DNA from 4 places in the Kosakonia pseudosacchari genome. Region 4 is predicted to be linked to each of the others. Evidence: predicted binding sites of a transcription regulator. Region 4 holds the regulator's gene; each other region holds the start of a gene.
What was found. The regulator Fur, encoded in region 4, represses iron uptake genes when iron is present. The targets are predictions, from matches to a motif close to ATAATAATGAGAACNACTATCAA.
Positions count from the first base shown of each region.

Region 1 (5,653 bases), 410 kb from region 4:
GCCGGGTATGCGCATGATGAAAGAACATTACGGATGAAGAAGCCGAAGCACCGCGTCGCCACGGTTTCTGGTTGCTGGTTACCACTACTATTGCTACCAGCTTTGATGCGATGGCCGTGGGTGTCGGGCTGGCGTTTCTCAACGTGAACATCGTGGCGACGGTGCTGATGATTGGCTTTGCGACCACCATCATGGCTACCACCGGTATGTTGCTGGGGCGCTTTCCTGGCGCGGCGTTCGATAAATGGGCGGAAGTGTCCGGCGGTGTTGTGGTTATCTGTATCGGCAGCTCAATTCTGATTGATCACTTAGGTTTACTGTAACTTGCCCGAACGCGCGAAATCGTCAACAATGCGTGCTCAGGTGATGGCGTTCCACCTGACCCAACCGCTTCCCTGAGAAGCTGATGACGCCTGGTATGTCTCTGTAATGAGGCATGTCGGGCGTTTTTCTTTTGTCTCCCGCATGCCTCGCACTTATGTTGATGAGGAAAAACATGCTGAAGTCTTTATTTGCCGTAATCATCGGTGGTTCTGCCGGCTGCGTGATCCGCTGGCTGCTCGCGATGCGTTTCAATACGCTGTTTCCCAATCTGCCGCCCGGCACGCTGCTGGTAAATCTACTCGGCGGGCTGATCATTGGCGGTGCGCTGGCGTTCTTTACCCGCCAGCCGCATCTGGATCCCACCTGGCGGCTGCTGATCACCACAGGCTTATGCGGCGGCATGACCACCTTTTCCACGTTTTCTCTGGAAATTTTTGCCCAGTTGCAAGCGGGCAACTATGCGTGGGCACTGGCTTCCGTGCTGGTGCATGTGGTGGGATCGATTTTAATGACGGCACTGGGGTTTGCGCTGATAAACGCCTGGTATTGATAAAACAGCAAGGGGAGCCATACCGCTCCCCCTTACTCAGCTTATTTCATGCCGCCATTTGCAGGCAGGCTTCTGCGCAAGCCCGGCAACGTTTAGCGCACTGCTGGCAGTGCGGATGTTGGTGCTTACTGCACTCTTCGGCGCAGGCTTTGCATACGTCGACGCAAATCCGGCACAGTGAGGGTAAATGTTTGCTTTCCAGCGCCATGAATTGGCCGGCAAGGCGACACAGGGCGGCACATTGCACGTCCAGTTTGATGCATTCACGCATCATGTCGATATTCTCTTCCTGCAGGCAAGAAAGCGCACAGTGTTCGCAAGCCGCTGCGCATTGATAACAGGCTTCTGCGCATCGTTGATGTTCTGTATGCATGGTTTTACTCCACAATATTTATGTGTCATGAGATAAGTGTGCACAGAATATTTATCCCTACCATTTTATTTACATATTTCATCACATCGGTAATTTTAGGCGATGAACAAAACTTTAGTAACCTGCTTATATCTATAGAGATTTATTTATCACGCAACATATGTGTTTAAATATTTATTTCGGAAATATTGATTTAATTTGGATATATTTTTGGTCGATCGATTGACTAATCGGGATAAATAGCCAGACTTAAGGTTCCAACGCGATTGATATGGGCTTTTAACCGTATCGATTATATCGAAAACGAGATGTGGAGATATAACATGGCCGAACATAGAGGCGGTTCCGGTAATTTCGCTGAAGATCGTGAAAAAGCTTCTGAAGCGGGACGTAAAGGTGGTCAGCACAGCGGCGGTAATTTTAAAAATGATCCCGAACGTGCATCCGAAGCCGGTAAGAAAGGCGGTGAAAATAGCCACGGCGGTGGAAGAAAATAACCACTTTTTAAAGTCATTATTTTCTTAATGCTAGCGAGCCGGAGACGGCTCGTTTATTTTTTAATTAACAATGACTTAAAAATAAAAATGTAGAGGTAGTGTAGTAATGAGTTCAAAAAATAATGACGAGGGCGAGAGAATTGGTTTGCTATCTGAAAATTTACCCACCTGTCTATCCACTAATTTAATTGAACATTCCCACCAACCTGCCGAAATAATGGCTATTAATTTTACCGAAGCCGTTGATTTACCACTCCCGCCTTATAAGAAACGTCTGGTGCATAAAATGGCCAACCGCAAACAATCCTCAAAAAGCTAATAACCAGTTAATCCTTTTCCTTTCCCTCACGACGTTGTGCTTCTTACACGCGCAGAACGCTCCGTTTAATGGTATGCCGCTGCAAGTGGTGGGAAGCCTTTCGCTATTCCTCTTTACGAAATGATCAGAGCCATTTTTAGCGCGTTGAAAATGATTAAAAAAAACCTTCAGGCTCAGCCAATTCGCGTTGCGCCTGAAGGCGTGCAATTGCATCTTCGTTACTAACAATAAGCGTGCTAATTATTAACGAATTTCAACAAGAAAAGCGCTATAAAACAGCGAGTTATGATGAAATAAACCGATCTTTTCGAATAAATTTTTTTATCGTTAACACATTGATGTTATTGATGATTTGTCTAAATTTCATCCGTTTCACGTTTTTAAATAACCTGTGTCGCAGCGGCAATAACGCGTTATGGGCAGTTTTTTTCGCCTGCCGCCTGGCCTCTATGGCGGCGGAGAGTCTATAGTGAGGGAACTAAAGGCAACGAGAGGAGGTTTCGTGTTCAACGTTGAAAAAGATGACCCCCGTGAAGCGCCGGAATCGGGTGATAAAAAACCCCAGCCGGTGAAGAAATAAATAAAAAGGCCGCTACGGCGGCCTTTTTATTAGCTATTCAGCGTGTTAACAACAAAACCGTAAGACACTCAGGCCTCTCTCCACGGCCAGGTTCCTTTATCGCACGCCCATTTACACCTGCTGTGTTTCTTATCAATACCGCTGAAGCGTTACGCACCGCAAATCGCCCTGCGGGTGCGAGCACAGAGATTTACTCGGCTTTCTTTTCCACATGCCCGAGCGGTTTTTCCGGAAAGCAGTAGTCGCGCACGCGGCGCTTTAACTCTGCCGCATCGGGGAAACCGCCATCCAGCTTGCGATCCCAAATCACATTGCCATCAATATCGATAACAAAGATCCCGCCGGTGCCCGGTATCAGCGTGACGGAGCCGAGATCCGCATTAAACGTCTGCAACAATTCTTGCGCCATCCAGGCGGCGCGCAACATCCAGTTGCATTGTGAGCAGTAGTGCAAAGTGATGGCCGGTTTATTCATGGTTACTGTCTCCTGGCGCGAATGATAAAGAGGGCATAAAACTCATGCGGCTGAAAATCTGACGGTAAAACAAATTTATTGCAAATGATAACCGTTATCATTATCTTCGGTGTCGATAACATAACAATAACCTGCAACTCTTTTGCGCTGACTGCAATCTTCCGCGGTCTCCTGGAAGTCATACGTGAGCCTGATACTAATAAATTCTAAGGCTTACAAGACAATATGTGTAAATCGCACCTTTCCCTGCTGCGCTTTAACAAGCGTGTGCTGGTCACTTCATTACTCGCAGCGTTGTATCAACCCTCCGCATTTGCGGTGGATAACGACACCTCATCGACAGCTTCCAGTGGCGCTCAGCAAGATAACGCTGAGGAGATGCTCGTCACCGCACCAGCACCGACATTAAAAGCCGGCAGTTCGCATTCCCTCAGCGCTCAGGATCTGCAAAACAAAGGCGCGAAAGACTTTGGCTCCATTATGCGTTATGAACCGCTCATCAGCGCCACGGGCGCAAGCGGCGGTTCCGGAAACGGCAAAAGCGGCTTCGATCGCGGCGGGTACACTGGCTACAACATTCGCGGGCTGGAAAGTAACCGCGTCGGCATCGATGTTGACGGCATTCCGCAGCCGGACGCCACCGGGCGCAGCTACGTGAGCCGTGCAGGCCTTAACACCTTCGGCATTGGTCGCGACTATATCGATCCGTATATGTACGGCAGCGTTGATATCCAGTCCGGCGCGACCCGTACCGAGCAAGCCAACACCTCCATCGGTGGTAACGTCTCCTTCCGCCCGAAATCGGCAGATGACTATCTGCGCCCTGGCAAAGAGACATATTTTGGTTACCAGAGCGATTACGACTCCGCCGATCGCAGCTGGCACAATGGCGTGACGGGAGCCGCAGGGGACGAAACCCTGCGCGGCATCGTGGTCTACAGCCGTCGCGACGGTCAGCAAACCCGTAATAACAGCGGTACGGTTGACGCCTACCCGGCGAACTGGCACGCGGATGCGATGATGGCCTCCGGCATCTGGCAACCAAACGATGTACACAAATTCACCGGCACGCTCGATTACTACCATAAGACCAACCACACCCACTACGATGCGTGGAACAACGCCGGTAGCGCCATTCTTGGCGACGCACAGCAAACCAGCCAGACGCGCCGCTGGGGTGTTAGCCTGAAAGATGACTGGACGCCGATGAACGACTGGCTGGACAGTATGTCCAGCAAAGTCTATTACCAGCACACCGAGGCACATGACCGTACGTATATGCCGGACAGCGTCACAGCGACCATGGAAACGGTCTACTCCAATTACGACACCGATACCTGGGGTATTCAGAATGCGCTGGCGAAAACGTTAGGACGCCACGATCTGAGCGCCGGTTTTAACGCCAGCACCAGTAAAACCGAACGCCCCTTTAACCAGTCACCGGTGCCGAGCGCCTTTAGCGAGATCATGCAGCCGGAAGCCGACAGCCGCAGCTATACATTAGGCGCGTTCCTGCAGGATCAGATCAATTTCGCTGCCGATGGTCACCACTTCGCTATCATTCCTGGCGTGCGCGTGGTTCACCAGTCGACAAAACCGGATAATCTCTCCAGCCTGACCGCCAACAGCAGCGTGCTGGACGAATCCGACGTGTCGACCCTGTACGGTAAAAATTCCGACACCCAACTGCTGCCGTCGCTGACTTTCCAGTACGACATCACACCGCGCCTGATGACATACCTGCAATACAAACGCGGCGCGCAGTTCCCCAACGCCAGCCAGTTATATGGCTCGTGGAACCTCGGTTCCAGCTACGCCGGGCGTGGACAGTATGCGCTTATTGGCAATACGGATCTGGACACCGAAACCAGCGATAACCTCGAGTGGGGCATGAAGGGCGAGGTGACCGAGGGCGTGACGTTGCGCACGGCGCTGTTTTACAACAGCTATAAAAACTTTATCGCCTATACCCGTTACACCCGTTCCGGCAACCCGGATAAATTCACTAACGTGCCGTCTAACATCTACACCACCTATCAGGCGGAAAACCGCGATAAAGCCTTTATCTATGGCGGCGAAATTAGCGCGAAATTGAATTTTGGCACCTGGTTTGAGCAGGTTGATGGTCTGAGCGCCACGCTGGCGTATGGCTACAGCGAAGGGAAGGCGAAATCGCGCTATCTGGGCGACAAATACATCGATCTCGATAGCGTCGCGCCAATGAAAGCGATTGTCGGCGTCGCCTGGGATGATCCGGCGAAACGCTACGGTACGGCGCTGACCGCCACCTTCGTCAAAGGTAAGCAAGCCACTGCCACTAACCGTCAGACCTACACCAACACCGGCGGGTCGCTGGGCGATTCCAGCACGGAATATATGCGGGTGCCGGGCTATGGGCTGCTCGACTGGACGGCGTACTGGCAGGTGGCGAAAAACGTCAAAATTAACGGCGGCGTTTACAACATCACCGATCGTAAATATTGGGATTACCTGAACAGCCGTAACCAGGAAGAGACCACCAACCAGAATGCGTAT
Region 1 covers NZ_CP063425.1:1,016,731-1,022,383, forward strand. The annotation lists partial or broken gene IP581_RS04665 (manganese efflux pump) at 1-323, shown strand, start outside; fluoride riboswitch at 354-423, shown strand; gene crcB (fluoride efflux transporter CrcB) at 497-874, shown strand; gene IP581_RS04675 (four-helix bundle copper-binding protein) at 921-1,247, opposite strand; gene IP581_RS04680 (con-10 family general stress protein) at 1,571-1,744, shown strand; gene IP581_RS04685 (hypothetical protein) at 1,851-2,063, shown strand; gene IP581_RS24100 (hypothetical protein) at 2,566-2,643, shown strand; gene IP581_RS04690 (SelT/SelW/SelH family protein) at 2,834-3,118, opposite strand; gene IP581_RS04695 (TonB-dependent receptor domain-containing protein) at 3,344-5,653, shown strand, end outside.
Region 1: the regulator Fur is predicted to act here: its motif matches at 3,203-3,225, upstream of IP581_RS04695 (TonB-dependent receptor domain-containing protein).

Region 2 (5,653 bases), 2.2 Mb from region 4:
GCGCGGTGGGGCGCTGCTGGCGTTAGTCAGCCGACAGACGCATTTCAGCCTGATAAGCCGCGTCCTCAAACGCATCGAAAGCCAGTACACGGAAAACCTCAGCGTTGACCAACTGGCGGCGGAAGCCAATATGAGCGTCTCGGCGTTTCACCATAACTTTAAATCGGTGACCAGCACCTCGCCGCTGCAATACCTGAAAACCTACCGCCTGCATAAAGCACGCATGTTAATGGTGCACGATGGCATGAAAGCCGGGGCGGCGGCCATGCGTGTTGGCTATGAAAGCCCGTCACAATTTAGTCGTGAGTTTAAGCGCTATTTTGGCCTGACGCCGGGAGAAGATGTAGCGAGAATTCGCATGATGCAGGGAATGTAAAACGTCCCCTCTTCATGGCGAAGAGGGGAACGCATTATGCGTTGCAGTACTTTTTCTTCAACACCACCGTGACCGCGCCAACAAGGCCGACAACCAGCAGGAACACCGGCAGCAGCATCAGGAATGTCATCACCTGATCTTCATGGCGTTTCACGAAAGGGATCATGCTGATGGCGTAGCCCAGCGAGGTCACCGCGCCGACCCACAGCAGCCCGCTCAGCCAGTTAAATATCTGGAAACGGCGGTTAGAGAGGCCGGAGATGCCCGCCATCGTCGGCAGCAGAGTGCGGATAAAGGCGAGAAAACGCCCCGCCAGCAGTGCCAGCAGACCGTGACGGTCAAACATATAGGTTGCACGCTCGTGGTATTTCACCGGTAACTGCGATAGCCAGCTTTTCACCACGCGCGTATTACCAAGCCATTTGCCCTGGATATAGCTCAGCCAGCAACCGAGACTGGCGGCGGAAGTGAGGATGGCTAACGTCGCGACGAAATCCATGCAGCCGCGCGCAATCAGCGCACCGGCCAGCAGCAGTAAACTGTCACCGGGTAAAAACGAAGCAGGAAGCAGGCCGTTTTCTAAAAAGAGGGTGGCAAACATTACTAAATAAACAACACCCACAACATGTGGATTTGCCAGCGCAGCAAAGTCGTGATGCCAGAGCGCAGCAATAATATCTTGAATAACAGCCATGGACTTTCCCGTGGAACCGCGTAGAGGAGGCTATTGTACTCCAGTTCGCCTGAAACACCTTGATCGGGGGCGCAAGAAACGAGAATTTTCTGAATACTTACGCCCGTAAGCCTGGTTTACACGATGCGCTGGAAGCCCGCCACTAAATCCTCAATCAGATCGTCAACATTCTCTAAACCAATGTGCACCCGGATTAATGTACCGGTGAAATCCACTTCGCCGTCCGGGCGAATCGCCGCCAGTTGCTCTGGCTGGTTGGCAAGGATCAACGATTCGTAACCGCCCCAGGAATACGCCATGCTGAACAGCGAAAAATGGTCGAGGTAGTTGGCTAATTCTTCATGGCTTAATCGCTTATTGAGCACAAACGAGAACAAGCCGCTGCTGCCGGTAAAATCCCGTTTCCAGAACTCGTGGCCTTTGCTGCCGGGAAGCGCCGGGTGATTCACGCGCGCAACCTGCGGATGTGCGGCCAGCCATTCGGCAATTTTCAGGCTGCTTTCGTGGTGCTGACGCAGACGAACGCCCAGCGTGCGCAGACCGCGGCTGGTCATATATGCCGTGTCGGCATCCACCATTTGCCCCATCAAATAGGCGTTTTCGCGCAGTTGTTCCCAACAACGGGCATTGGATACCGCTGTACCGATCATGCCGTCGGAGTGGCCAATCAGGTATTTGGTCGCCGCCTGAATCGAGATATCAATATCAAATTCCAGCGCCTTGAACAGAACGCCCGCCGCCCAGGTGTTATCGATCATGATAATGGCTTCTGGCGCAATGCTACGCACCGCCTGCACAATCGCCGGAACGTCATGAACTTCCATCGTGATTGAGCCGGGCGATTCCAGGAACACCACTTTGGTGTTTGGCTGAATCAGCCGCACGATGCTGGAACCGATCATCGGGTCGAACCAACTGGTGGTGACGCCCAGTTTGGCGAGAATCTTGGTGCTGAAATCCTGGCTGGGTTCATAGGCGGTGTTGGTCATCAACACATGATCGCCTTGTTCAACAAACGCCAGAATGGTGTTGGCCACCGCCGCAGCGCCACAGGGAAAAAGCGCGCAACCCGCGCCGCCTTCCAGTTCGCACATCGCCTCTTGCAGCGAAAAGTGCGTAAGTGTGCCGCGACGCCCGTAAAACAGCTCGCCGTTGGCGCGGTTACGCGTTGCATGTTTTTTGGCTTCAACGGTGTCGAAGACCAGTGAAGAGGCGCGCTGGATAACGCTATTCACCGACCCTTGCGTGTATTTTTTGCTGCGCCCTGCGTTAACCAGAGCGGTATCAAGATGCTTTGCTGTCATTGTCGCTCAACCTGTTTTTATACGTCTGGATGTCCAGACTACCATGATTGTCGACGGATGCCTCGCAGTGTTATGCCAGTGAGCGAATTTTTTCCAGAAAATGTTCAATGGAGTTTGTTTACTGCGTAAGCGCAAAGAAAATGGCTTTTAATTCAGGCACTATGCAAATACTAATGAGAACTACTATCAATTCGACGACTTTTTGATATCATGACGCACAGATTTTGTGATTTGCGTCTCGGAGATACACTGTGGGTAATAATTTGATGCAGACGGATCTATCCGTGTGGGGCATGTACCAGCATGCCGACATCGTTGTGAAGGTGGTGATGATCGGCCTGATTCTGGCGTCTGTCGTCACGTGGGCGCTTTTTTTCAGCAAAAGCGTTGAAATGATTTCACACAAACGTCGCCTCAAGCGTGAGCAGCAGCAACTGGCTGAAGCCCGCTCTTTGGATCAGGCGAGTGAAATTGCATCCGCTTTCCACGCGCGTAGCCTGAGCACAATGTTGATCAACGAAGCCCAGAACGAACTGGAGTTATCCGCAGGCAGCGAAGATAACGAAGGCATTAAAGAGCGCACCGGTTTTCGTCTGGAACGCCGCGTTGCCGCCACCGGTCGCCATATGGGGCGCGGGAACGGCTATCTGGCAACGATTGGCGCGATCTCGCCGTTTATTGGCCTGTTTGGTACCGTCTGGGGCATCATGAACAGCTTCATCGGTATTGCGCAGACGCAAACAACCAACCTCGCTGTTGTCGCGCCGGGCATCGCAGAAGCGCTGCTGGCCACGGCGATCGGTCTGGTTGCTGCTATCCCGGCGGTGGTGATTTACAACATCTTCGCCCGTATGATCGCCAGCTACAAAGCAACGCTTGGCGATGTTGCCGCGCAGGTTCTGCTGCTGCAAAGCCGCGATCTGGATCTGGCCGCCAGCAACGCTCAGCCGGTTCGCACCGCGCAAAAATTACGAGTAGGTTGATTCGCCATGGCAATGCGTCTTAATGAAAACCTGGACGATAACGGCGAAATGCACGAAATCAACGTCACGCCGTTTATCGACGTGATGTTAGTGCTGCTGATTATCTTTATGGTGGCCGCGCCGCTTGCCACGGTCGATGTGAAAGTTAACCTGCCGGCATCGACCAGTCAGCCGCAACCGCGCCCGGAAAAACCGGTTTATCTGTCGGTAAAAGCAGATAACACCATGTTTATTGGTAACGATCAGGTTACCGATGAAACGATGGTTAACGCGCTAAATACGCTAACCGAAGGGAAAAAAGACACCACCATTTTCTTTCGCGCGGATAAAACCGTGGATTACGAAACGATGATGAAGGTGATGGATACGCTGCATCAGGCGGGATATCTGAAGATCGGTCTGGTGGGCGAAGAAGTCGCGAAAGCGAAGTAATACTGACTCAATAAAAAAGCTGGCGAATGCCAGCTTTTTTTATGCCTGTTATCCGAGGTGTTCGCCGCCCGTCACGCCATGTACTTCGGCCGTGACGTAGCTTGATTCCTGGCTCGCCAGATAGACATAAATAGGCGCCAGTTCCGCAGGCTGCCCGGCACGTTTCATTGGCGTTTGCTGGCCAAACTGCGGCAGTTTCTCCTGCGGCTGACCGCCGGCAATTTGCAGCGCCGTCCAGATTGGTCCTGGTGCGACGATATTAACGCGGATGCCTTTTTCCGCGACCTGCTTCGCCAGTCCGCGGCTGTAATTGAGAATTGCCGCCTTGGTTGAAGCGTAGTCCAGCAGATGCGTGCTGGGTTGATACGCCTGAATAGACGAGGTGGTGATGATGCTCCCGCCCGGTGGCAGCAGCGGTACGGCTTCCTGGGTGATCCAGAACAGCGCAAACACGTTAACGGTGTAGGTTTGGGTAAATTGCTCCGTTGTCAGGTTGGCAATCTCTTCCACGGCAGTTTGTTTGCCTGCTACCAGCGCCAGAATATCCAGCCCGCCAAGCTGCTCTTTTGCCTTATGCGGCAGCGAACGGGCAAAAGATTCATCGGTCAGGTCACCGGGAATTAACACCGCTTTGCGCCCGGCGGCTTCGATTTGCGCCTTCACCTGCTGTGCGTCTTCCTCTTCCGCAGGCAAATAGTTGATGGCGACATCTGCGCCTTCGCGCGCATAGGCAATAGCCGCCGCGCGGCCAATACCGGAATCGCCGCCGGTCACCAGCGCTTTGCGATCTTTTAGCCGCCCGCTACCGACGTAACTGTTCTCGCCGCAGTCGGGAACGGGATCCATCTTCGACTGTACGCCTGGCGTGGGTTGCCGCTGCTTCGGGTATTCGCCAGTGTAATACTGCGTGGTGGGATCCTGCATTTTCGTCTGGTTATTCGCCATTACGTACCCTCCATATCGGTTGTTGAGTACTTAAGGGTAGAAGCCTGAGCTGAAAATGCAGACTAATTCAGGATTATCTTGAGGCGAAATGTATCAGCGTGGGAAAGGTAAAGGGCTATTTGATGTTGGCGGATTGTTTTGCCGCCGCGTCTTCTTCCAGCGCCACGGTCGTTACATTCGAGGTGCGGTATTCGCCATCGCTTAGTTTGCGGCTCAGGCGTAACGTCGCGGTTTCGCGGCTCAGAATGTATTGATAGTTCGCCTCCAGGCGCCCCATGATTTTGTCCCGCAACTCTGGTTTCTGCGCGATGATGGCCTCGATCACCGCACCATAAATCTCTTCTTTCACCTGTAAGGGATAAATTTCGCGACGATTCTGCCATTTCAGGCGCACCAGCGCCGCAGGAATAGAAACCAGTTCACGCGCGATTCGCTCAATAGCCTCGTTTTTACTTAATATCAGGGCTTCTTTATTTTGCTTTAAGATAAATTCATCGCTTTTTTTCTCTTCTAAAGCTAAATAGACGTTATTATTGTCGACCTCTTTCACGTTATTCATCCCCGAACTTATAAAATATGGGCGTATCTTTTTCTCGGGTAATGAGATTAAGCCAAATCTCATTACCGGCTTCATTTATTTGCTGAGTTTTATCCGCAATTATTTGGCTTAATGTTTGGGCATCTATCTCGCCTTCGGCTTGTAAATCATTAAGTAAACGTGCGAAGGTCTCGATTTTTACCACACGCAATAACCGCTCTTTTATATGGCGGTCGCGTTCTTCCAGCAGCATATTTCTCGACTGCCCGGTACGGTTGGCATTCGCTAATATATCGTTAGCATGTTCAGCGAGTGTTCTTTTACCCTGAGTTAAATTAGGCTCTTTTCCTTCTTCTCCAGGCTTGGTTTCAACGGCAGAAA
Region 2 covers NZ_CP063425.1:4,153,576-4,159,228, reverse strand. The annotation lists gene IP581_RS19625 (AraC family transcriptional regulator) at 1-376, shown strand, start outside; gene IP581_RS19620 (DedA family protein) at 411-1,070, opposite strand; gene metC (cystathionine beta-lyase) at 1,187-2,374, opposite strand; gene exbB (tol-pal system-associated acyl-CoA thioesterase) at 2,626-3,357, shown strand; gene exbD (TonB system transport protein ExbD) at 3,364-3,789, shown strand; gene IP581_RS19600 (SDR family oxidoreductase) at 3,838-4,734, opposite strand; gene IP581_RS19595 (cytoplasmic protein) at 4,850-5,293, opposite strand; gene IP581_RS19590 (hypothetical protein) at 5,286-5,653, opposite strand, start outside.
Region 2: the regulator Fur is predicted to act here: its motif matches at 2,542-2,564, upstream of exbB (tol-pal system-associated acyl-CoA thioesterase).

Region 3 (5,653 bases), 2.0 Mb from region 4:
TGCGGTCGGCATGCTGGCAAACCGCCACTTCACCACCACTGACAGTGATGAGATCGACGCCATTCTCAGTGGCGCAAAATAACCGCAAATTTAGCAAAAAATGCTGCCATTCATGATTTAGGAGTTCCGCCAATAATATGGGGTTTGGCCGCCCCGTAATATTGATGTAACAGGCCGTTTCGGCCCGATCGTGAAGGAGAAGAGTATGTTCAGGTCACTGATTCTGGCAGCTGTGTTAATGGCTTCTGCGCCGCTGGTCGCAAATGCTGGCGAAATCACCCTGTTGCCATCTGTGAAATTACACATTGGCGATCGCGATAATTACGGTAACTACTGGGACGGCGGCCGCTGGCGCGACCGTGACTACTGGGGCCGCAACTATGAGTGGCGCGGCAACCGCTGGCATAAACACGACCGCGGCTGGCATCGCGGCTGGGACAAACAGAACGCGTATGAACGCGGTTATCGTGAAGGCTGGCGCGACCGCGACGATCATCGTGGCCGGGGACGCCACCACCACTAATTCAAAAAAGGAGCGTAAGCGCTCCTTTTTCTCGTACTGTTACAGACCCACCGCACTGCCGATTAACAGCCAGCCATTCAAACTGACCACCAGCACTACAATCACCCAGCCAACCCGTTTAATTAATGGCGTGTTGACTAACTCCCCCATTAACTTGCGGTTACTGGTGAATATCAGCAGCGGCACCAGCGCCAGCGCGATACCGAAACTAAGCAATACCTGGCTCATAACCAGAATCCTTGTCGGATCCAGACCCAGCCAGATAACGATAAACGACGGCATCATGGTGATGGTGCGCCGCACCCACAGGGGAATATGAAAACGCACAAACCCCTGCATTACCACCTGCCCGGCCAGCGTCCCCACGACCGTTGAGGAAAGCCCCGCCGCCACCAGGCTAAGACCAAAAATGGTCGCTGCGGCATGGCTTAATAACGGCTCCAGCGTCAGGTACGCCTGGTCGAGATCGGCAACACCGGTGTGACCGTTAAAATGGAACGCCGCTGCAGCTGTCGCCATCATTGCCAGGTTCACAAACCCGGCGATAGTCATGGCGATACCCACATCCCATTTCGTAGCGGAATAACGCTCGCGCTGTGTGCCCTGGTGCAGATGCTGCGTCAGAGACGAGTGCAGGTAAATGACGTGCGGCATGATGGTCGCGCCCAGTACACCAGCCGCGAGGAACACCGCTTCGCTACTCGGCAAACTCGGGATCACAATGCCTTGCGCCAGTTGAGCCAGTTTCGGCTGAGAAAAAAACAGCTCAACAATATAAGCAGCGGCGACAAACAGCAGCAGGCCGCCGATCACTTTCTCCAGCGGTTTTTGCCCCCGCCGCTGTAACATCAAAATCAAGAACGTCGCCACGCCAGTGAGCACCGCACCTTGCAGTAACGAAACGCCGAGGATGAGTTTAAACCCGATGGCAGCACCGATAAACTCAGCCAGATCGGTTGCCATGGCGATGATTTCCGCCTGAACCCAGTAGAACCACACCAACGGACGCGGATAGTGATCGCGGATCTGCTCAGCAAGGTTCTTTCCGGTGGCAATCCCCAGTTTGGCGGAAAGCAGTTGGATCAACATCGCCATAATATTGGCCCAGACCACCACCCACAGCAGTTGATAGCCAAAACTGGCGCCTGCCTGAATATTGGTAGCGAAGTTGCCCGGGTCGATATAACCGATAGCCGCAATAAACGCCGGTCCCATTAAGGCAAACCGTAGCTTGCGCGCTGCCCGCCCATTACTATTCTCAACGCGACTACTGTTCATTTATTGCCCCTAAATATAGCCTTTGCTATGTTTTATGCTACCAAAATGAGAATGATTATCAAGTTCATTTAAATGGGTTTACCTGATTTCTCTGATAGCCAGAAACAATAGAAGGGTTGAATGTCAAGGATGGTGACGGCGACAACAGCATTTGCCGCAGCGTTATGTTAAGAGTCTAGCAGTATGACGCAACTTTTCACGCTTTTACTTAACATAACAGAAATGTATGTTGGATCACTAATTTTGAGTCTGGTCACAGGTCATTAATATAGTGTGTGTTTGATCTCGTTTTCTTTTGTCTTGTTACATAGAATGTGCACGAAATTCCTACCCGTCTCATATTTGGAGCAAATATGTCCCGCGTTTTGCACTTTGTCCTGGCGCTTGCTGTTGTGGCGCTGCTTGCCCTGCTCGTAAGCAGCGATCGCAAGAAGATCCGCATTCGTTTTGTTATTCAACTGCTGGTGATTGAAGTTTTACTGGCCTGGTTCTTCCTGAACTCTGATATTGGCCTCGGCTTCGTTAAAGGCTTCTCCGAGATGTTCGAAAAACTGCTCGGTTTCGCCAACGAAGGGACTAACTTCGTCTTCGGTAAAATGAATGATGAAGGTCTGGCGTTCTTCTTCCTGAAAGTGCTGTGCCCGATTGTTTTTATTTCCGCTCTGATTGGTATTCTGCAACACATTCGTGTGCTGCCGATCATTATCCGCGCCATCGGTACGGTGCTGTCCAAAGTGAACGGCATGGGCAAACTGGAGTCGTTTAACGCTGTCAGCTCCCTGATTCTGGGCCAGTCTGAAAACTTCATCGCCTACAAAGACATTCTCGGCAAAATGTCCCGCAACCGCATGTACACCATGGCAGCGACAGCAATGTCGACTGTTTCAATGTCCATCGTCGGCGCGTACATGACCATGCTCCAGCCGAAATATGTTGTTGCGGCGCTGGTGCTGAACATGTTCAGCACCTTTATCGTGCTGTCGATTCTCAACCCGTACCGCGTGGATGAGAGCGAAGAAAATCTGCAAATGGCGAAGCTGCACGAAGGCCAGAGCTTCTTCGAAATGCTGGGTGAGTACATTCTGGCGGGCTTCAAAGTTGCCATTATCGTTGCGGCCATGCTGATTGGTTTTATCGCCCTGATTTCCGGTCTGAACGCGCTGTTCGCCGCCGTGCTGGGCATCTCCTTCCAGGGGATTCTGGGTTACATTTTCTACCCGATTGCCTGGGTGCTGGGCGTGCCGGCTCACGAAGCGCTGCAGGTTGCCAGTATCATGGCGACCAAACTGGTCTCTAACGAATTTGTGGCGATGATGGATCTGCAGAAAATCGCGGCGAACCTCTCTCCGCGCTCGGAAGGCATCCTGTCCGTGTTCCTCGTCTCCTTCGCGAACTTCTCGTCTATCGGCATTATCGCCGGTGCCATCAAAGGCCTGAATGAAGAACAAGGTAACGTGGTTTCCCGTTTCGGTCTGAAACTGGTGTATGGCTCCACGCTGGTGAGCGTGCTGTCTGCGGCTATCGCTGCGCTGGTTATCTGATTGTCACAGGCTAAAAAAACCGGGGTCTTCCCCGGTTTTTTTATTCGGCTTTTGCCAGCGGTAGCGGTTTACCCAACAAATACCCCTGCAAGTAATCGACGCCAGCATTCAGCAACAATTCGCGCTGCGCTTCATTCTCCACATATTCCGCAACAACAGTCAGTGATTTCGCTTTTGCCAGTTCGCATATCGATTTGACGATCATTGCATCCTGTTTGTCCTGTAAAATATCACGGACAAAACAGCCGTCGATTTTGATGATATCCGCCTGCAGCCCTTTCAAACGTTCAAAGTTGGCATAGCCAGTGCCAAAATCATCAATCGCGATTTTGAATCCGGCTTTTCGCAACTGCTTCATATTTTGGATACTCGCTTCTGAATTAGAAAAGGCCTGTTCTTCCGTTATCTCAATAATTACCTGCCGCGGAGAGACGTTATAGCGCGCGAAAAGAGCCAGAAATTGTGCAGCAAACTCTCTTTGCATCAGGGTGAGTGGCATTAAATTAACCGAAAAACGTGCAGCATCGCCTGGCTCAGGATGCGCCTGCATCCACTGAAGCAGACACTCAATAACCTGCATATCAAACCGGGCGCCAAGGTTGAACTGGGCGATAACAGGTATAAATAAATCCGGCGTAATCAATTCACCCTGCGCAACCAGCCGGGTGAGGATCTCTTTGTACCCCTTCCCCTCAGCATTCACTATCGGCTGAGCAAACAGAACAATGCCATTTTCCTCCAGCGCACATTTCACCTTGTTTAGCTGTAACACGCGCTCCGTAGTCTGGTCGGTTACCTCTTGCAAACTGTTTGTGAGTGCCAGAACCTGCTGCTCCGCACTGGCCTGTTCTGAAAGCCAGCTTAACTGGCCCAACGTCTGGTGCAGTGCTTCGCCCGAGCCCTGTAACTCCCCCCAGGATGCGCCAAACTCAATATCAAGGGCGGTATTGTTCCAGTAAATTCGGCGGCTGTTCAGGTAATCCAGCATATGGTGCAAGCGCGATAATATTTCCGGCCCATTGAGCATCAACAATAACTCGCTGCCCGGAAGCTGGAAAAAACGTTCGCCTTTATGTAACAGAGGCTGAAGTTCGCGGGTGACGCTACGTTTCACATGGACACGCATCATCAGACCAAAATGGCGGCTGAGGAATTCCAGATTTTTCATATGCAAACAGCACACCACGCTGTTTGGCTGCTGTTCCATCTGCTGTTCCAGCGCGCGCAAATTGGGCAAACCCGTTAAGGGATCGCTCATCGCCTGCACCTCCCAGCGCGCTTTCAGCCACTCACTACGGTTAAAAACGCGCATCATATAAAGCATGCAGATGGTAAAGCTGATAAAAACGGACATGACAAATGCCAGGGGATAATCGGAACGCACGCCATGTAAAAAATTCTCGTTGTATGCCAATAGCATAAACGCCGCAATATCCCAGCTTAATAACAACAACGTTGAACTTAATTTGCTGATACCAAAGGTGAATAAAATAAAAATAACAGGCACTAAGTAGCCAGCAATATAATCATTTTTATATGGCACACATAAAATAGTCACAATAGCGACCAGCGAAATAATCCAACCTAATGTAAATACACGATTCTTTTTCGAAAAACACGGCCCAATACTTCTTAACCATAATGCACGGGCAAACCGAGGATTGATGATCATCCGTAAAAAGTAATACGCACAAGTGGTAAAAATAACCGCAGAGCAAATCAGACTTTGAATATCGATAATAGAATAAACAACTGATGCAGGGCCAAAATAATTAGACAAACTAAACGGATAGTTAAACCAAACGCCAGCAGTATACATCGAAATTTTTATACCTATGGGGGCAATAACACCTAACCACAGGATACGAGTGCCCATGTCTTTAGCTCTGTTTGTCAGGCTATACCGCCAGCGGGAGCCCAGTTGCCAGCGAACCACACCGCAGAAAAGAAACACAAAAAATAACTGACAAACCAGAAGCACGGCTGCCTCGGCATAAGATAAATGAAAAAAAGCCTCATTTACCAGAGCAAAACCAATAATAACAGGCAGTATTCCATGTCGTCCGAATAAAAAAATGATTGCCAGCGATACACTTAACGGTAACCAGGCAAGATAAACCTCGCTGGCGTCAACAAGAGTAACAGGAGAAATAAAACGGGAAACAGGGGTAGCTACCAGGCATAAAATTAACGCGAGGAAGAATTTTCTTATCGCACTGTATCGATTATGTTTCATCAGTATTAATGAAATGCTCTGGGCTGGTCAAAAAATGAAGAGCCGAGATAATAAGTTTATTTATTAAGCGAATCA
Region 3 covers NZ_CP063425.1:3,398,912-3,404,564, forward strand. The annotation lists gene mgrA (L-glyceraldehyde 3-phosphate reductase) at 1-82, shown strand, start outside; gene IP581_RS15965 (DUF2502 domain-containing protein) at 206-523, shown strand; gene IP581_RS15970 (Nramp family divalent metal transporter) at 563-1,801, opposite strand; gene IP581_RS15975 (NupC/NupG family nucleoside CNT transporter) at 2,155-3,342, shown strand; gene IP581_RS15980 (EAL domain-containing protein) at 3,383-5,578, opposite strand.
Region 3: the regulator Fur is predicted to act here: its motif matches at 1,841-1,863, upstream of IP581_RS15970 (Nramp family divalent metal transporter).

Region 4 (5,653 bases):
GCCTGCGCGCCGCCGTTTTTGTTGTGAACCAGGATAGCGTTTGAGATGGCAGGCGTTGGTGTGAAGCCGTTATTTTCCTGCACGATGACGTCCACGCCGTTGGCTGCCAGCACTTCCAGCACCGAGATAAACGCCGGTTCTGACAGCGCGTGGGTATCTTTACCCACATAACACGGACCGGTAATACCGTTTTTTGCACGCTCTTCGGCGATAGCCTGAGCGATGGCGAGGATATGTTGCTCGTTGAAGCTGTGGCGACCTGCGCTGCCACGGTGGCCGGATGTGCCGAACTTCACCGCATGTTCTGAATTTCCGACTTCCGGTTTCAGCACGTAATACTGCGCAGTAAGCTGAGCGACGTTGATCAAATCGCCCTGTTGTGCAGGTTGCCCCGCACGCGGATGGTTAGCCATTGCCTGGTCCTTTCAATGCAAGGATTAAATTGTGCCGCAAACTTTTTCAATCAATTCCGCAGGGAACTGCATTGATTGCATGATGTGCTCGATCATGCTGCATTTACGACCCGTATTGGTGTTAGTGATGACCCAGTAAGGGGTGTTCGGCACCTGTTTCGGCTTGGTTTGATTGCCGTTTTGCAAAAGCGTTTGCTCGTTCGCGGCAAAGTATACGCGGGTGCGCCCATGCAGAGACTCGGTGGATTCCGTAAACCCTTTTTCATCCAGTAAGTAGAGTGTAGACAGCACCAGCAGGAAACGATTCACCGCCTTTTTCTGCTCGGCGTATTCATCAGACAGCAGCAGTTCGCGCACGGCACGGACTTTGTCTTTGGCGGTGTTTGTCGGTTTAACCTCAACGGTGCTGACATTACGCGGCTCTTTTACCGGCGCGAGGGAAGCGGCAGGCTGTGATGATTGAGGTACGGCGGAAAATTTTAACATGCGCCGTAAAATGTCGGATGCGCTCTCGCCAATGTGCTTCGTGTGGCTGGCAATATAACTGTAGAGCTCATCATCAACTTCGATCGTTTTCATCTTAATCCAGTGCGATATCTTATCTGAATACAAGTGTTGGGATTATAAAGTGAAATCTCAACAGCGGATAGCGTCAAACCAGGATGGCGGCAAAACTAAGAGTAATTCTTAACCTTGCGGCCGGGCGGCAGAATGTTCAACATAATAACCTAACCCGAATCAGTGAAAAAAAGAACTTTGCCATGAAATTGAATACGCGCGCGCAAACTGCGCAACATCCGCACAACAATTCTCCGATCGTCCTTGTTCACGGTCTTTTCGGTAGCCTTGATAACCTTGGCGTGCTCGCCCGTGAACTGGTTCAGGATCATGACGTGTTGCAAGTGGATATGCGTAACCACGGTCTTTCAGAACGCGCTTCAGAAATGAACTACCCGGCCATGGCGCAGGATCTGCTGGATACGCTGAACGCTCATCAACTCGACAAAGCGACCTTTATTGGCCACTCCATGGGCGGTAAAGCCGTGATGGCGTTAACAGCGCTTGCGCCGGAGCGTATTGATCAACTGGTGGCGATTGATATTGCGCCTGTGGATTACCAGGTGCGCCGCCATGACGAAATTTTTGCCGCCATCAATGCGGTGAACGATGCCGGGGCATCCACTCGCCAGCAAGCCGCCGCTCTGATGCGCGAACATATAAATGAAGAAGGTGTCATTCAGTTCCTGCTGAAATCCTTTGTCGACGGCGCATGGCGTTTCAATGTGCCGGTGTTATGGGAGCAGTATCCGCATATTGTCGGCTGGGAAACGGTTCCTGCATGGCATAAACCGGCCCTGTTTGTTCGCGGCGGAAACTCCCCTTATGTCACTGAAGCGTACCGTGACGCGCTGCTGGCGCAGTTCCCGCAGGCGCGGGCGCATGTCATTGCCGGTGCCGGCCATTGGGTACATGCCGAGAAACCCGACGCGGTTTTGCGTGCTATTCGTCGCTATCTCGCTGAAAAGACAAATTGATTAAAAAGGCGGCGACTGGTCGTTTCAACGCGCCCGGTCGTTGGCGTGTCCGTTGTGCTGATGTATGATGGCGCGCTATTCAGCCCGGGCGCGCCGCCCGATTGCTTGTTTTTCCCGTAGTATTTAGATCATGGCTAAAGAACAAACGGACCGTACGACACTAGACCTGTTCGCGAATGAGCGTCGCCCGGGACGGCCGAAGACAAACCCGCTCTCGCGCGATGAACAGTTGCGCATCAACAAACGCAATCAGCTAAAACGCGATAAAGTTCGTGGGCTTAAGCGTGTCGAATTAAAACTCAACGTGGAAGCCGTCGATGCGTTAAACGAGCTGGCAGAAGCGCGAGATATGAGCCGCAGCGAGCTTATCGAAGAGATGCTGCTGGCGCAGCTGAAGGCATTGCGCGGCTAGCGAATCCTCCGAAACATCGTCGAAATAACACTTTCATGTGTCATACAGTGCAGTCCGACGCGATAGCAGTTTCCGCGTGCTTCCCTGTTCTGCTATGATTGCCCTTATCTGTGGGCGTAGCGCCACCACCATACTCATTAAGTTTCAAGAGGTTATTTTACTCATGGCAATTACAGGTATTTTCTTCGGCAGCGACACCGGCAACACCGAAAACATCGCGAAAATGATTCAGAGTCAGCTTGGTAAAGATGTTGCCGACGTACATGACATTGCCAAGAGCAGCAAAGAAGATATCGAAGGGTATGACATTCTGTTGCTCGGCATTCCTACCTGGTACTATGGTGAAGCGCAGTGCGACTGGGATGACTTTTTCCCGACGCTGGAAGAGATCGACTTTAACGGTAAATTAGTTGCGCTGTTCGGCTGTGGCGACCAGGAAGATTACGCGGAGTATTTCTGCGATGCGCTGGGCACCATTCGCGATATCATCGAACCGCGCGGCGCGACCATCGTTGGTCACTGGCCAACCGCGGGCTACCATTTTGAAGCCTCTAAAGGTCTGGCGGACGATGACCACTTCGTTGGCCTGGCGATTGACGAAGACCGTCAACCCGAGCTGACTTCCGAACGCGTTCAAAAATGGGTAAAACAGGTTCGCGAAGAGTTGCACCTGGACGATATCCTTAATGCCTGAGTTTTTTTACGGCGTAATCTGTGGGTTACGCCGTATTAATAGATAAAAGCAATGGAAATAATTGCTACAAATTTTTAACTTTTTTCTCCATCGCTGTACAATAAGCCCTGCTAAACTGGGTGCCGCCGTAAAGGACTTTGCTGGCGACACCACGTTTTATAAGCTTACTTTACTTGAGGGCTTGCAGTTTTCATCCAGCCATGGCAGTTCTATAATGAGACGCATTACCCCAGGTGCATTCCTTATAACTTCCGCTAAGGAAGTGAATCGTATAGCAACAGGACAGATTCCGCATGACTGACAACAATACCGCATTAAAGAAGGCCGGCCTGAAAGTCACGCTTCCTCGGTTAAAAATCCTTGAAGTGCTTCAGGAACCGGATAACCATCATGTCAGTGCGGAAGATTTATACAAACGACTGATCGACATGGGCGAAGAGATCGGGCTGGCAACGGTTTACCGTGTACTGAACCAGTTTGATGACGCCGGGATTGTGACCCGTCATAACTTCGAAGGCGGCAAGTCCGTTTTTGAACTGACTCAACAACATCACCACGATCACCTGATCTGCCTCGATTGCGGCAAGGTGATTGAATTCAGTGATGACTCCATTGAAGCGCGTCAGCGTGAAATCGCCGCGAAACACGGTATTCGCCTGACTAACCACAGTCTTTACCTTTACGGCCACTGCGCCGAAGGTGACTGCCGCGAAGATGAACACGCGCACGACGCGAAATAATAGCGTTTAAAACCTAAAAGCCAGCCTGACGGTTGGCTTTTTTTTATCTGCAATAACGATAACGGCAAAAAAGAAAAACCCGGCAAGCTCGCGCCGCCGGGTTTAATCACCACATCACATTACGCTTTTACGCTGTCGACACGGCTAAAGCGTTTACCGTCCGGGCTGGCGGTGCGCACCTGCACTTCCCCGCTCACCTGCGGACGCGCTTTATCGTCGTAGCGCTGCCAGTTTTTGCCGCCGTCGGTTGAGAACTCAACCACCATGCCCGGGAAACTGGTATTGGCTTCCAGTTTTCCACCGACCACGCGAGCGCCCGGCACAGGCAAGCGATAGTGCACGCCCGCTTTGTCCAGTTTCGCCAGTTCACGATGGCCTAACAGATTAGCAAAGCGTTGCCAGTCCCTTTCCAGCGCTTTCACATCCACCAGATGTGTCTCACCGCCTTTGTATTCACGCCCGGCTTTGTAATCCTGCTCCCAGCCCGCGCGGTGCCATGCGCGTTCCGCCACCGAAATCATACGTGGATAGATCATGTACTCCATCTGATTATCGGTGCGCACCACCTCGCTCCACAGCTGCGCAGAAAGGCCATACGCACCCGGCCACGGTTTGTCGGACTTCGCGCTAAACGGGGTGCCATCGCGATCAAGCGAGGTTTCTGCGTTCTGCGGCATATTGTCCGGGGCGAAGCTGAATATCTTACGTTCATCGCTAAAACGCGTGCCCCAATAGTAACCGCTTTCGGCCGGGTTGACCTCATTCGGGAAGTCGAGATAAACGTAATCCGGGTTAGAGACCACCACGCGGAAACCTTTGTTCGCCCAGTCATTTACCGAGTCAAAACCGCCCCAGTAGAGCGTGTCCCAGAAGTTCACGTTGACATGATCGGTGGCGAACACCGACGCATCTTTGGCATCTTTCAAACCGTCCTGCCACGCCTGCATCGTGTCAATGCCGTGCGCTTTCACCAGCTTGCTGACCTCAACGCCAAAATAGCTGGAGAGATGTTCAACGTCGGCAACTTTGCCCTCTTTGATCATCGCCTGGCAGGCTTGCGATTTCGCCCACGGCTTATCCTGATTGCTCTGATCAATAATGCCTTTGCCCGCTTCCGGTTTTTTCTGATCCGTATAACCGGCGCCCAGATAGATATTTTTCGCTTCGTCGCCACCAAAATGCCAGGTATTCAGCGGCAGTCCGGCTTCTTTATGCATCTGCTGGATTTCGCCAATCACTTTGTCTACAAAGTTACGCGACGAATCGAGGCACGGATTGAGATAGCCGGTGCGGTTATAGAACTGCACACCGGTGGTGTTGGAGGTATCCGTCGGATCCAGTAAACGGTACTGGTTCGCCTCTTTCTCTTTGCCCTCTTTCATCAGGCGCTCATACCGCGCTTCCATAGAGATTACCGCGGCACGCGCATGAGCTGGCATATCGATTTCCGGGATCACTTCGATTTGTCGCGCTTTGGCGTATTTGAGGATTTCGATGTAATCGGCACGGCTGAAGTGACCGCTGCCGTTGTTATTGCTGTCCGGTCCGGAACCGAGCTGTGGCAACAGGCATGTTTTCTCACTCAAATCATGACAACGTTTACTGCCGATATCGGTCAGTTCTGGCAGACCGGGGATCTCAATGCGCCAGCCTTCATCATCCGTCAGATGGAAATGGAATTTGTTCAGTTTGTACGCCGACATCTGATCTAACAGGCGCAGTACCGCCGCTTTACTGTGGAAGTTGCGACCAACATCCAGCTGGATGCCGCGATAATCAAAACGCGGTGCATCTTTCGCTTCAAGCGCGGCAATCTTCATCTCGCCGGTGGCAGGAACGAGCGACAGCAGCGATTGCAG
Region 4 covers NZ_CP063425.1:1,422,724-1,428,376, reverse strand. The annotation lists gene pgm (phosphoglucomutase (alpha-D-glucose-1,6-bisphosphate-dependent)) at 1-413, opposite strand, end outside; gene seqA (replication initiation negative regulator SeqA) at 438-992, opposite strand; gene ybfF (esterase) at 1,175-1,948, shown strand; gene ybfE (LexA regulated protein) at 2,079-2,360, shown strand; gene fldA (flavodoxin FldA) at 2,524-3,054, shown strand; gene fur (ferric iron uptake transcriptional regulator) at 3,348-3,794, shown strand; gene IP581_RS06585 (beta-N-acetylhexosaminidase) at 3,914-5,653, opposite strand, start outside.